One region of the Cytobacillus kochii genome, then DNA from elsewhere that is predicted to be linked to it. Evidence: riboswitches for the same ligand, from Rfam matches in the RefSeq annotation. Region 1 holds a riboswitch; the other holds the start of a gene.
The links. Region 1 has a riboswitch for thiamine pyrophosphate ahead of LG276_RS09050 (ABC transporter substrate-binding protein). Riboswitches for the same ligand answer to the same signal wherever they lie in the genome.

Region 1 (6,137 bases):
AATCAGGTTGAGCACCAAGACAAAATCCATAGTTGGTTATTCAGTATTGCTAAAAATACGACGATTGATTTTATTAGAAAACAACAGAAGTTACAACAGGAGTTATATTTAAATAAAGCTTGGATAAAAAACCGTTCTATTCCAGAAGAACAATTTATTCAGGATGAGGGGGTTCATGCGTTATATCAGGCAATAAATCACTTGAAAACGAATTATCGAAATGTACTAGTGTTAAGAAAAATAAAAGAATGTACCATAAAAGAAACTGCAGAAATTTTAGGTTGGAGAGAAGACAAGGTGAGAATTACCACAACGAGAGCTATTAAATCATTAAAGAAAATTTGGAAAAACACATATGGGGATCATTACCATCTATTATGATAGATGGCTTATTTTTTGCCATTATTTTTGTAAAAGCGTATATCTTATTTCTCTAGAGAAGATAAGATATACGCTTTTAAATCACGTGGCGTTTTACTCCAATAATTGTTTGATTCTTTTCTTTAAGGATAGAAGTTCGGAACTTAAGATGATATCTTCATGTCTTGGGCGAGAGAAAGGGACGGTTAATTTTTCTTTAACCGTCGTTGGTTTGTTTGATAACACATAAATCGTATCGGATAAAAAGATCGCTTCTTCAATATGGTGAGTGATAAATACAATCGTCTTTCTATTCTGTTCCCATATATCGAGCAGCCATTTTTGTAAGCTTAATCTTGTGAATTCATCTAATGCAGCAAATGGTTCATCTAATAAAATGATTGGTTGAGGACTAAGTAATGCACGAATGAATGCCACTCTTTGTTTCATCCCACCTGAGAGTTCATGAGGGAGTGCTTCAAGTTCATGAATCAATCCTGCCCGTTCCAGCATTTTAGTCGCTTGCACTTTATTGCCGATCTCCCCACTTAATTCTTGTCCTAACATTACGTTATGTAAGACTGTTCTCCATGGGAGTAGGGAGGACGATTGAGGCATATAACTAACAGAACCTTTTTTATTTATAATAGGTTGTCCATTTAAAAGGATGACACCATTATCGGGTGGCATCATTCCACCGATTAAATTAAATAATGTACTTTTACCACTACCTGAAGGTCCGATAATTGAAACGAATTCACCTTCATTTACTGTCATAGAAATATCTTTTATTACATGATTTCTTGAATATCTTTTTTCAATAGATTTAAGTTGTAAAAGACTCATATTTGCTTCTCCTTTATATGCCAACGTACCAGTTTACTTTCGATGAGATGAATAAAGCCCAAAAGTATTAAGCTCATGATCATAATAATGATAATGGCCACAAAGACGCGATCTGTTCTGAAAGAAGAAGAAGCGAGCGTCATATACACACCTAGGCCATTTTTCGCACCTAGCCATTCAGAAATAACCGCGCCCATTACACTATATGTAGCAGAAATCTTAATCCCGGAAAATAAGGATGATAATGAAAAGGGGAGTTCTAGCTTCCAAAATAACTGCCATTTACTTGCACCAGCCATAAGCATATAATGTTTCAGGTTTTTAGGTGTATGCTCGAAACCGTTTAATGTGGCTATGACAATAGGAAAAAAACAAACAAGGGTGATCACGATTAATTTAGGTAATAAACCGAACCCAAACCAAATGACGAGTAATGGTGCTAACACAATAATTGGAATGTTTTGAGATAATATGAGTAAAGGGTAGATTGCTTCTTTTAAAAACGGAACTAGATGAAGCGTGATAGCAGTAAAAATTCCAATCGTAGTACCAATTACAAGTCCTATGGTGGTCAATTGTATGGTTGATAATAGGTGGGGGGTAAGGGAATCCCACCCGGCTATTGCTTCAGATAGAATACTTGTTGGAGCAGGAAGTAACCATGGTGGTATAGCAAATAGCATTACAGCGGTTTCCCACAAAATAATTAAAAGCAAGAGCACCAATAAAGCGCTCCAGCTTTTTATAAACTTCTGCAACATTAGCGGTACTTCTCAGTTAATGTATTTAAAGTGATGCCTTCTGGCTGGTAAAGAACTTTAATTTGAGAAATAACATTCGGACTTCCAAGCTCAACCATACGTTCATTCATTTTTGTTATGATAGGAAACAGTTCTGATAAATGACCTTCCATAGTCGTTTCTAAAGAGTTTACCTCATATGGAATACCAGCTTTATCAATAATCGAAATCGCTTCGTCTACAAGAGCGATAACGTCTAGTCCGTTAGCTGATTTTGGAATGATTTGTATACTTACTAAAGCTTTTGCCATTATTTTTTCCCTCCATTTGGTAAAAATTGATTTGTAAATGCTTCCTCTGCATCTAATGGTTTATCTAATAGATTATATTCAAGCATCCAATCAGCATAATTCTCCCATACTGATAAGTCTTGTTCTCCCCATTGTGCTGCATCATCTTGATATCGCTCTGCTAGCCAGAATTGAGATGCTTTTACCAATTCTTCATCTAAATCAGGCGCAGCTGCAAGTAAAATGTTTGCAGCCTTTTCTGGTTGTTCAATTGCAAATGTGTACCCTTTGGAAACGGCTTTCATAAAGGCTTGAACAATATCAGCATTTTTATGAATCATCTTTTCATTCGTAGCAATAACGGGTGTATAGTAATCTAGTTTTTTGGAGTAATCAGTCAGATATATCATGTTTAATTCCTCACCACGTAATTCCGCTTCTACTCCTGTCCACCCATAATAAATCCAAGAAAAATCAACATCTCGTTTAACAGCTGTAAAGAAGTCTGTGTCACCTATATTAAGAATGGAGACTTTATTAATATCTGCATGATCATTTTTCATTAAAGAATCAATCACTGATTTTTCAACAGGTGCACCGAACCCACCATACGTATGATCTTCAAAATCTTTCGGCGTGTGAATGTTTTTGCTAACTGGTGAAGCAAACCCCGAGGTATTATGTTGGATGATGGCTGCAATCGAGACGATTGGCACATCTTGGACTCTAGCTTGCGTGATTGCTTCTTGTACACTTACGCCAAAATCTGCTTTTCCTGAAGCGATGAGCTGATCCGCCCCTGTTTCGCCTGGCATCATGATTTCAACTTCTAATCCTTCTTCTGCGAAGTAACCCTCTGCTGCTGCAACATAAATGCCCGTATGATTTGTATTTGGGGTCCAATCAAGTACAAAGTTTACTTTTTTTAATTCATTTTCTCCCATTTCTGTTTGTGCATCTTCACTGGAATTCCCGCACCCAGCTAATAGAAACACGCTGAAAAGAAGCAATATGAACCATCCTTTCATTCCATTTCCTCCTTTTTATTTTTTGAAGGAAATAAAAAACGCCCAAAGGATTCACCATGGGCGCATATCAAAAACATATGAATTGTTTTAAATATGTTCCCTACGCTGCTATGAGGCAGATCAGGTTCAAAGGGTCATCATCTAAAACGGATGAAATCTCAACCAGCAATTACTGGTCCCCCCACATTTTGGTTTATTTGCGTTTTTATTTCCACCATTATTATAGCAGAAGTTTATTATAATGCTAGTCTAAATTAAGATGGGAGAAATATCCTGATTACCCATGGAAAACATTGCGTTTGAAGTAGTCTTTCTATCCATGTTAGTCTTAATTTTGTTATTTTGATTTAAATGTATATTTGAATGGAGGAAAAAATATTGAAACTGATTGCAGTTATCTTTGCAGCGAGTACATTGTTTTTAGTCCATTTCATCCAATCTGCTGATTTACGCGTTTATGCTGAGACATTAGATGTTTATGATATATATGAGGTTAAAGGGAACGAAACAATTTCTTCCATTGCTGATCAATTAGAAGTGTCTGAGGAAGAATTAACAATGATGAATCACCTAGAAGATCGAACGGTTCAAAAAGGTGATAAGCTTATCGTTCCTAAAGTAGAGGAAAAAGAAAAGAAAGAAAAGAAGCCTGACATTTCGTTAACATCTGAGGAGAAGGATCTTTTAGCAAGACTTATCCATGCAGAAGCGAAAGGCGAACCGTTTGAAGGAAAGGTAGCTGTTGCAGAAGTTGTGATTAATCGAGTGCAGGACGAACGTTTTCCTGATACCATTCGTGGTGTTATTTATGAAAATAAGCAATTTCAACCTGTTGATAATGGTTCGATTAATAAGCCTGCAGATAAAGAAGCAAAAAAAGCAGTAAAGCAAGCAATGAAAAATCATGCATTGCCAGATGAAACGGTCTTTTTCCACAATCCAACAATCGTACCGCAATCTTGGTTGAATACGAGAGAAGTTGTTACAGAAATCGGTAATCACCGTTTTTCTATGTAAAGCAAACCCTTCTATCTTATTGAACGAAGATGAACTAATGATAAGGAGCCATGGGTGACATCAGTCACATGAGGCTCTTTTTATCGTGTTAAAAAGGATTGCTAATAAGGAATTTACTTGCCTTTATTTGGTGTTCAATTATAATGGGAATTGAAATATAAATAATCACCTTACGTTATGTCTTACATAAAGGAGTGATACTATGTTATCAAATATTGGTATACCAGGTCTCATTCTTATACTTGTACTGGCCCTCATTATTTTCGGGCCGAAGAAGTTACCTGAAATTGGACGAGCTGTGGGAGAGACGTTGAAAGAGTTTAAAAACTCTGCTAAAGGTTTAGCTAATGATGATGAGGACTCTAATGAGAAGAAGAAAAACAATTTAGAGAAGTAATTTCAACTAAAAGTTGGCATATCTTATGTCAGCTTTTTTGTTTGTAATGAAACTTGCATTTAAGCTTGGATGACAAGAGGATTATATATTGTGTATAAAACGTGCAAACTCATTGGTTATCTTTTTAAAGAAAATGCCATATATTGATTACGCATTGCAAAGTTTCTAATACAAGGATAAAATTGAGGGTACGCAGTAGCGACAGATAAGAATTTATACATGTTAGTGAGGAATTTTATTATGAGTACATTTAAAGACGAAGTATTATCGCGTCGAACATTTGCAATTATTTCCCACCCGGATGCTGGGAAAACAACCTTAACAGAAAAGCTTCTTTTATTCGGAGGGGCCATTCGTGATGCAGGGACTGTTAAAGGGAAAAAGACAGGGAAATATGCAACAAGTGACTGGATGGAAATAGAAAAACAACGTGGTATTTCGGTTACGTCTAGTGTTATGCAGTTTGAGTATAATCAAGCTAAAATCAATATCTTAGATACACCAGGACACCAAGATTTCAGTGAAGATACTTATCGTACATTAACAGCAGTGGATAGTGCAGTTATGATCATTGATTCAGCAAAGGGGATCGAGGATCAGACTTTAAAACTCTTTAAAGTTTGCCGTATGAGAGGTATCCCTATTTTTACATTTATCAATAAATTGGATCGACAAGGTAAGATGCCGTTAGAGCTTTTAGCTGAATTAGAAGAAGTAATGGGGATTGAATCATATCCGATGAATTGGCCAATAGGAATGGGGAAAGAGTTTTTAGGCATTTATGATCGTTTTAATAATCGTATTGAACAATTTAGGGTAGATGAAGAGGATCGTTTCCTTGAATTGAATGATGAAGGAGAAATTAACGAAGAACATGCTCTAAAACAATCAGGGCTTTATGAACAAACGTTAGAAGAAATTATGTTATTAAATGAAGCGGGTAATGAATTTTCGCGTGACCGCATTGCTTCAGGGGATTTAACACCTGTTTTCTTTGGCAGTGCTTTGACTAATTTTGGTGTGCAAACGTTTTTGGAATCTTATTTACAGTTTGCTCCTTCTCCTCAACCAAGAGAATCGACTGTTGGAGAAATCAATCCTTTAACAGAAGATTTCTCAGGGTTTATCTTTAAAATTCAAGCGAATATGAATCCTGCACATAGGGATAGAATCGCTTTTCTTAGAATTTGTTCAGGTAAATTTGAACGAGGGATGAGTGTAAATATTCCGCGTCTTGGTAAACAAGTGAAATTAGCACAATCGACACAATTTATGGCAGATGATCGTAGTACCGTTAACGAAGCTGTAAGTGGCGATATCATTGGGATTTATGATCCAGGAACATATCAGATTGGTGACACATTGACAAGTGATAAAAATGGTTTCCAATTTGAAAGACTACCTCAGTTCACCCCCGAATTATTTGTTCGTGTGACAGCAAAGAATGTAATGAAGCAAA
Region 2 (6,137 bases), 690 kb from region 1:
CGCCAACACCGCCGAAAACCAGAGCTACAAAAACAAAAACAAAGAAAAAAGAAGCAGCTAAAAAAATCCAACTTCCTGAAGATAAGGTGGCTTTCTCAGCAATTGTGAAGCAATTTGCGCTAAGCTATAATCATTTCACTGAGGACCATGATGAAGTCATTGTGCTCGATGAGGTTGTAATTCATCAAGACGATCCTCTACCTATTGGACTAGCTTGGTGCAGTCACTCTAAAACATTAAAAAAACAAGAATTAGCTATCGGAAACAAACTTTCCTTTAATGGCAAAATCGTCAAAAAGAAATTACCAAAAGCCCAAGACGATGTCGATGAAGAGCATAAAGTAGAAGAAGCAGTTCCTTATAAAATAAACAATCCTTCAAAAATTGAAAAACAATAACAAACAGAGTGAGGCCATTCCTCACTCTGTTTTGTTCTACTTTAAGATACGCAAGTAATCTTTCGTAACAAATGGGTACTGATTCGACAAATAGTTCCTCAGCCATCATTCATGCTTGTAGTTAAAATATATCTATTTAACTGCGAATACGTTTTTATCTATTTAGCTTGTTTAAAATGTCTTCCTGTTTTGAATCCTAACCTCTTTACACATCATCGAGTTTTGTGATAATAATCAAGTTTATTCAAGGTTTACGCAAAGAATGAGCGACCGTGACTTCCTCAATACAACTTTTAGAACTTCCTTTAGACAAAAAAAGCACCTCTACAAAAATATAGAGATGCTTTCGTATCGAATTAGAATTGAGCAGCAGCTTTAGCTACGTTTTGTAATCCTTCTTCAATAATATCTTGTGTACGATCTGGGTATTGGTTATGTCCTTCAATCACAACTTCTGAAGGAGAAGTAATGCCCCAAAGGCTGATAATTGTTTTTACTAAGTTAACTGCCATTTCGCCAGCAGCCATACCTTCTAGTGAATAATCAGAACCTCTAGCGTTTAAAAGCATCACTTTCTTGTCGCCAGCAAATCCTACTGGACCTTCAGCAGTATATTTAAACATTTTACCTGCTTGAGCTAAGTAAGAAACATAGCTGATCAATGGAGCTGGTACAGTTGAATTCCAAAGTGGGAATGCGAAAACGATTTTATCAGCATCAAAGAACTGATTTAAATACTTCTCAACTAACGCCGCACCCTTTTCTTCTGCAGCAGTTAATTCCAACCCTTGGTTCTTTTTAAAAGTACCATTGATTGCATCATTACCATAGTAAGGCATGTTTTCTTCAAAAAGATTCAATTCCGTAATATCATCTGATGGATTTGATTCTTTATATGATTGTAAAAATGCATGATACATTTTTACAGAAATTCCAGCTTCAACTGGACGATCACTTGCGTTTACAAATAGAACTTTTGCCATTATGTGAAGACCTCCGAATGTCGTAATAATTTATCCGAAATACACTAAAATGAAATATCTCGAACCAAAAGTAATTTTAGTATATTAATAGTATCTTGTCAATGGAATAAGTTCTCTTTAACTACACTTATGATATATTTTAGGTCTAAAGGAATAACTGAAGTAAATCTCGAGCTGACTTTTCTGGATTTTTAGATTTACTAATTGCTGAGACAACAGAAACACCTGCTAACCCTCGATTTTTAAGCATTTTTATGTTTTCTAGTTGAATACCACCAATAGCGACTGCAGGAATATCAATCGCTGCAATGATTTCCTCGAGCATACCTGGTGCTAATAAATCAGCATCAGATTTAGAAGCTGTCGGAAACACCGAACCTATTCCAACATAATTTGCTCCTTGTTCTTGAGCAAGTTTCGCTTCTTCCACATTAGATACAGAGATACCAACTACCATATCATCAGGAACAATCTTTCTAACGACGGCACATGGCAGATCATCTTGTCCCACATGCACACCTGCTGCACCTACCGCTAAAGCGATGTCTACTCTATCATTAATAATCAGTGGAATATCCAATGGCTTTAATATAGATTGTAATGTTTTCGCCTTTTCATAAAAGAGTTGACCATCCGCTGTCTTCTCTCTTAATTGAACGATGGTCACACCACCTTTTACACCACTTCGAACAATATCATATAATTCATTGTTTGCTATTTTATCATCTGTGACTAAATATAAACGGTAATCCATTAGTTTTGCCTCACTCCATCTAGCCAAGTGGCTGCATTCATTGTACTAATCGTATCCATTAGCTTCACTCGAAATGAACCTAACCCTTCACCGGCATGTAAGCTCTTTGCTGCGATTTCCCCCGCTAGACTCATAGTAGCCATACCAATAACAGCCCCGTCAAACCAATTTTCTGAAACAGCAGCAGCAGTTGCTACTAATGAAGCTGTCATGCAGCCAGTTCCAGTTACCTTCGTCAAAAGGGAATCTCCATTATCAATCACAACGAATTGCCTACCATCTGTAATGACGTCTTCTTTCCCACTAATAACAATGAGACAGTTTAGAACTTCGGCTGCCTCCTGTGCAAGTGCTTCAGGTGCCATTTCAATTGCCCCTGCATCAACACCACGCGTTTTAGTATTATTACCAATAAGAGCTGAAATTTCAGAAGCATTGCCACGAATAATGGACACTTTTATTGTGCTAATTAACTCCTTTGCCTTATTTGTGCGATAATTGGTTGCACCAACACCCACTGGATCAAATATTACTGGAATTCCTTTTTGATTGGCAGTTTGTCCAGCTTTAATCATCGCCGCAAACATTGCATCATTAATAGTACCAAAATTAATTACGAGCCCATCTGCCATCATAGCCATTTCTTCTACTTCTAAGAGTTGTGTGGCCATAACAGGTGAACCGCCCATTGCTAGGGTCACATTGGCACAATCATTAATAGTTACTGTATTTGTTAAATGATGAATGAGTGGGGTATGTTCTTTTAACTGCTGAAAGATTCTCTCAACTGCTTCACTTGAAATCGTCATTATCTTTCCTCCACCTTTGCTTTGTTGTATAACTCATAAAAATGATTTGTCGGACCATGCCCATGACCGAGTGCTAGACTATGCTCAATCGCTATAGAAATATAATTCTTCGCAGACTGTATGGCCTCAACAAGTTCTTCCCCTTTTGCTAACCCGGCAGCAATGGCAGATGAGAGAGTGCAACCTGTACCATGGGTGTTTTTTGTCTCTACTCTTCGACCATTAAACCAGTTGAAACTTTGACCATCCCATAATAAGTCATTCGGTTCTCCTTCTAAATGTCCACCTTTTAATAAGACGGCTTTTGGCCCTAATTCATATAACTTTTTACAAGCTTGCTCCATGTCTTCAACCGTGCGAATCGTCATACCCGAAAGTACTTCAGCTTCAGGAATGTTTGGCGTAATTACAGTCGCAAGTGGTAACATCTTCGCTTTTAATGCCTCAATAGCTTGTTCCTTTAAAAGATGATGTCCACCTTTCGAAACCATAACAGGATCTAACACAATCACTTTTGGACTATAATGATTTAAACGGTCTGCGACGATTTTTACAGTCTCACTAGATGACAACATCCCGATTTTGACAGCATCAACCTGGATATCATCAAACACAGCTTCTATTTGGTCTTTTATAATATTGATTTCAATATCCTGTACCGATCGTACCTCTACTGTATTTTGAGCGGTAATCGCCGTAATGACGGACATGCCGAACACACCATTGGCGGAAAAAGTTTTAAGATCTGCTTGAATCCCAGCTCCTCCTCCTGAATCAGAACCTGCGATCGTTAATGCTGTTTTCATTGATGTAACCTCCAATAGCTTTATTCTTTATTAATACTCTTAATAAACCATATCCTAAAATTGCTCCAGTAAACGAGCTCACCATAAATGCTGGTAGAAATCCGAAAAGGGTGGCTTCTTGTCCTAAAAGTAATGTACTAATCGGATAAGTCGCTACTGCCCCTATCATTCCCGTTCCAACGACTTCACCTAGTGCTGAGAAGCCAATTTTTTTCGTTTTTTGATAAAGGAACCCTGCAAGTAATGCGCCAATCATACTCCCGGGGTAGGCAAAAACACTTCCTGTCCCCATCATATTTCTCAATGTAGATGAAAGAAACGCTTGACTAACGGCATACCATGGTCCAAGAAGTACAGCAGATAATACATTCGCCAAGTGCTGAATCGGAAAAATTTTCGCTATTCCAATCGGAATAAAAATGAGACTACTCGACACAGTAGTGATGGCTGCAATCGTTGCCGTCATCGTCATTTTTTGGATTTTATTCATAGACCTTTCCTCCTTTCGATAAAAATAAAAAAGCCGCTAGTTTGTATAAGCGGCTTTGGTCATCATGATATGTATGACGTCACTCGCTTCCCTACGCTAGTATTAACTAGATCAGGTTCAAAGGGTTCATCTCAGCCAAGTATTTGGCACCCCTAGCATTTATTCATATATAAAAAAATCCTCTACTTCCAAAAGGAAGCGAGGACGACTACATCGACACACTTCCCTCCACTGGTACAAACCAGATCAGGTTCAAAGGGTTTTGAACGGCATTCAATCTCAGCCTCTATGTGAAGGCACCCCCAGTGAAAACTTATAATATATGATGTCAATATAACATGAAATGATAGAAATGAAAATAAAAAACATGGGATAGAAACGATGTTGCGACATAAAACGTTATGATATGATATTTATATAACATTCGGGAGGACAGTCTATGGAAGATAAGAGTATTGTACTTATTGGGTTTATGGGGGTCGGAAAGACATCCATAGGAACGGAATTAGCTAAGAAATTACAGTGGGGTTTAATCGACACGGATGAACGCATTGAACAACAGTTCAAGATGTCAACTTCAAAAATTTTCCTTGATCATGGTGAAGAAGTTTTTCGAAAAGCTGAAAGCGAGTTGATTGAACAACTATCTGCCGAAGAAAAACAGATTCTTTCATTAGGCGGCGGTGCCTTTTTAAACAGTAAGAACCGCGAAATATGTTTACAAAACAGTACCGTTGTCCTTATCGAGCTCTCATGGGAAAAGTGGCTTGACCGATACCCATTGATTAAAGATACAAGACCGAAATTAAATGGTCTTTCTACTGATGAAATGTATCATCTATACAAAGAAAGACAAGCTCATTATCAACCATATCATCTAAAAATCAATGTTGACGGGAAAACAGCTGAAGAAGCTGCTGAATTGATTATTAGTGGGATAAGATAAAGCTAGTGATGATTATGGTTATGGTTCATTAGGACGTTTCTTCTACTATCTAAGTATTTCGCATTATCCTAAACGAATTTATGAAAGCCGGGCACTCCCTTGCTCGGCTTTCATTTGTGTTTGGTTCATAATAAATTGCTAAATAACTCCTTTTTGCGGGGCGCTCACCTCTGGCTTTCTTTCCGAGGGACTTACTAAACCCTTTTGCGGGGCGCTTATCTCTGGTTTTCTTTCTGAGGGACTTGCTAAACCCTTTTGCGAGGCGCTCATCTCTGGTTTTCTTTCTGAGGGACTCGCTATCCCCTTTTGCGGAGCGCTCATCTTTTGTTTCCTTTCTGAGGGACTTGCTAAACCCTTTTGCGGGGCGCTCAGCTCTGGTTTTCCTTCTGAGGGACTTGCTAAACCCTTTTGCGGGGCGCTCAGCTCTGGTTTTCCTTCTGAGGGACTTGCTAAACCCTTTTGCGGGGCGCTCATCTTTAGTTTCCTTTCTGAGGGACTTGCTAATCCCTTTTGCGGGGCGCTCACCTCTGGTTTTCCTTCTGAGGGACTTGCTAAACCCTTTTGCGGGGCGCTCATCTTTAGTTTCCTTTCCGAGGGACTTGCTAAACCCTTTTGCGAGGCGCTCACCTCTGGTTTACCTTCTGAGGGACTTGCTAAACCCTTTTGCGGGGCGCTCAGCTCTGGTTTTCCTTCTGAGTGACTTATTAAACCCTTTTGCGAGGCGCTCATCTCTGGTTTCCTTTCTGAGGGACTTGCTAATCCCTTTTGCGGGGCGCTCATCTCTGGTTTTCCTTCTAAGGGACTTGCTAAACCCTTTTGCGAGGCGCTCATCTCTGATTTTCCTTCTGAGGGACTTGCTATCCCCTTTTGCGAGACGCTCATCTCTGATTTACCTTCTGAGGGACTTGCTAAACCCTTTTGCGAGGCGCTTATCTCTGGTTTTCCTTCTGA

Region 2: it holds a riboswitch for thiamine pyrophosphate, as region 1 does, so the genes downstream of both, thiW (energy coupling factor transporter S component ThiW) here and LG276_RS09050 (ABC transporter substrate-binding protein) in region 1, are expected to answer to the same signal.

What each region holds. Positions count from the first base shown of each region.
Region 1 is NZ_CP085254.1:1,705,854-1,711,990, forward strand. Features, by position in the region: gene LG276_RS09030 (RNA polymerase sigma factor) at 1-381, shown strand, start outside; gene LG276_RS09035 (ABC transporter ATP-binding protein) at 475-1,206, opposite strand; gene LG276_RS09040 (ABC transporter permease) at 1,203-1,967, opposite strand; gene LG276_RS09045 (thiamine-binding protein) at 1,967-2,257, opposite strand; gene LG276_RS09050 (ABC transporter substrate-binding protein) at 2,257-3,264, opposite strand; TPP riboswitch at 3,345-3,457, opposite strand; gene LG276_RS09055 (cell wall hydrolase) at 3,643-4,281, shown strand; gene LG276_RS09060 (twin-arginine translocase TatA/TatE family subunit) at 4,484-4,678, shown strand; gene LG276_RS09065 (peptide chain release factor 3) at 4,919-6,137, shown strand, end outside.
Region 2 is NZ_CP085254.1:2,393,722-2,399,858, forward strand. Features, by position in the region: gene LG276_RS12410 (hypothetical protein) at 1-398, shown strand, start outside; gene LG276_RS12415 (FMN-dependent NADH-azoreductase) at 755-1,381, opposite strand; gene thiE (thiamine phosphate synthase) at 1,527-2,135, opposite strand; gene thiM (hydroxyethylthiazole kinase) at 2,135-2,944, opposite strand; gene thiD (bifunctional hydroxymethylpyrimidine kinase/phosphomethylpyrimidine kinase) at 2,944-3,750, opposite strand; gene thiW (energy coupling factor transporter S component ThiW) at 3,719-4,240, opposite strand; TPP riboswitch at 4,312-4,404, opposite strand; TPP riboswitch at 4,447-4,554, opposite strand; gene LG276_RS12440 (shikimate kinase) at 4,680-5,186, shown strand; gene LG276_RS12445 (hypothetical protein) at 5,325-6,137, opposite strand, start outside.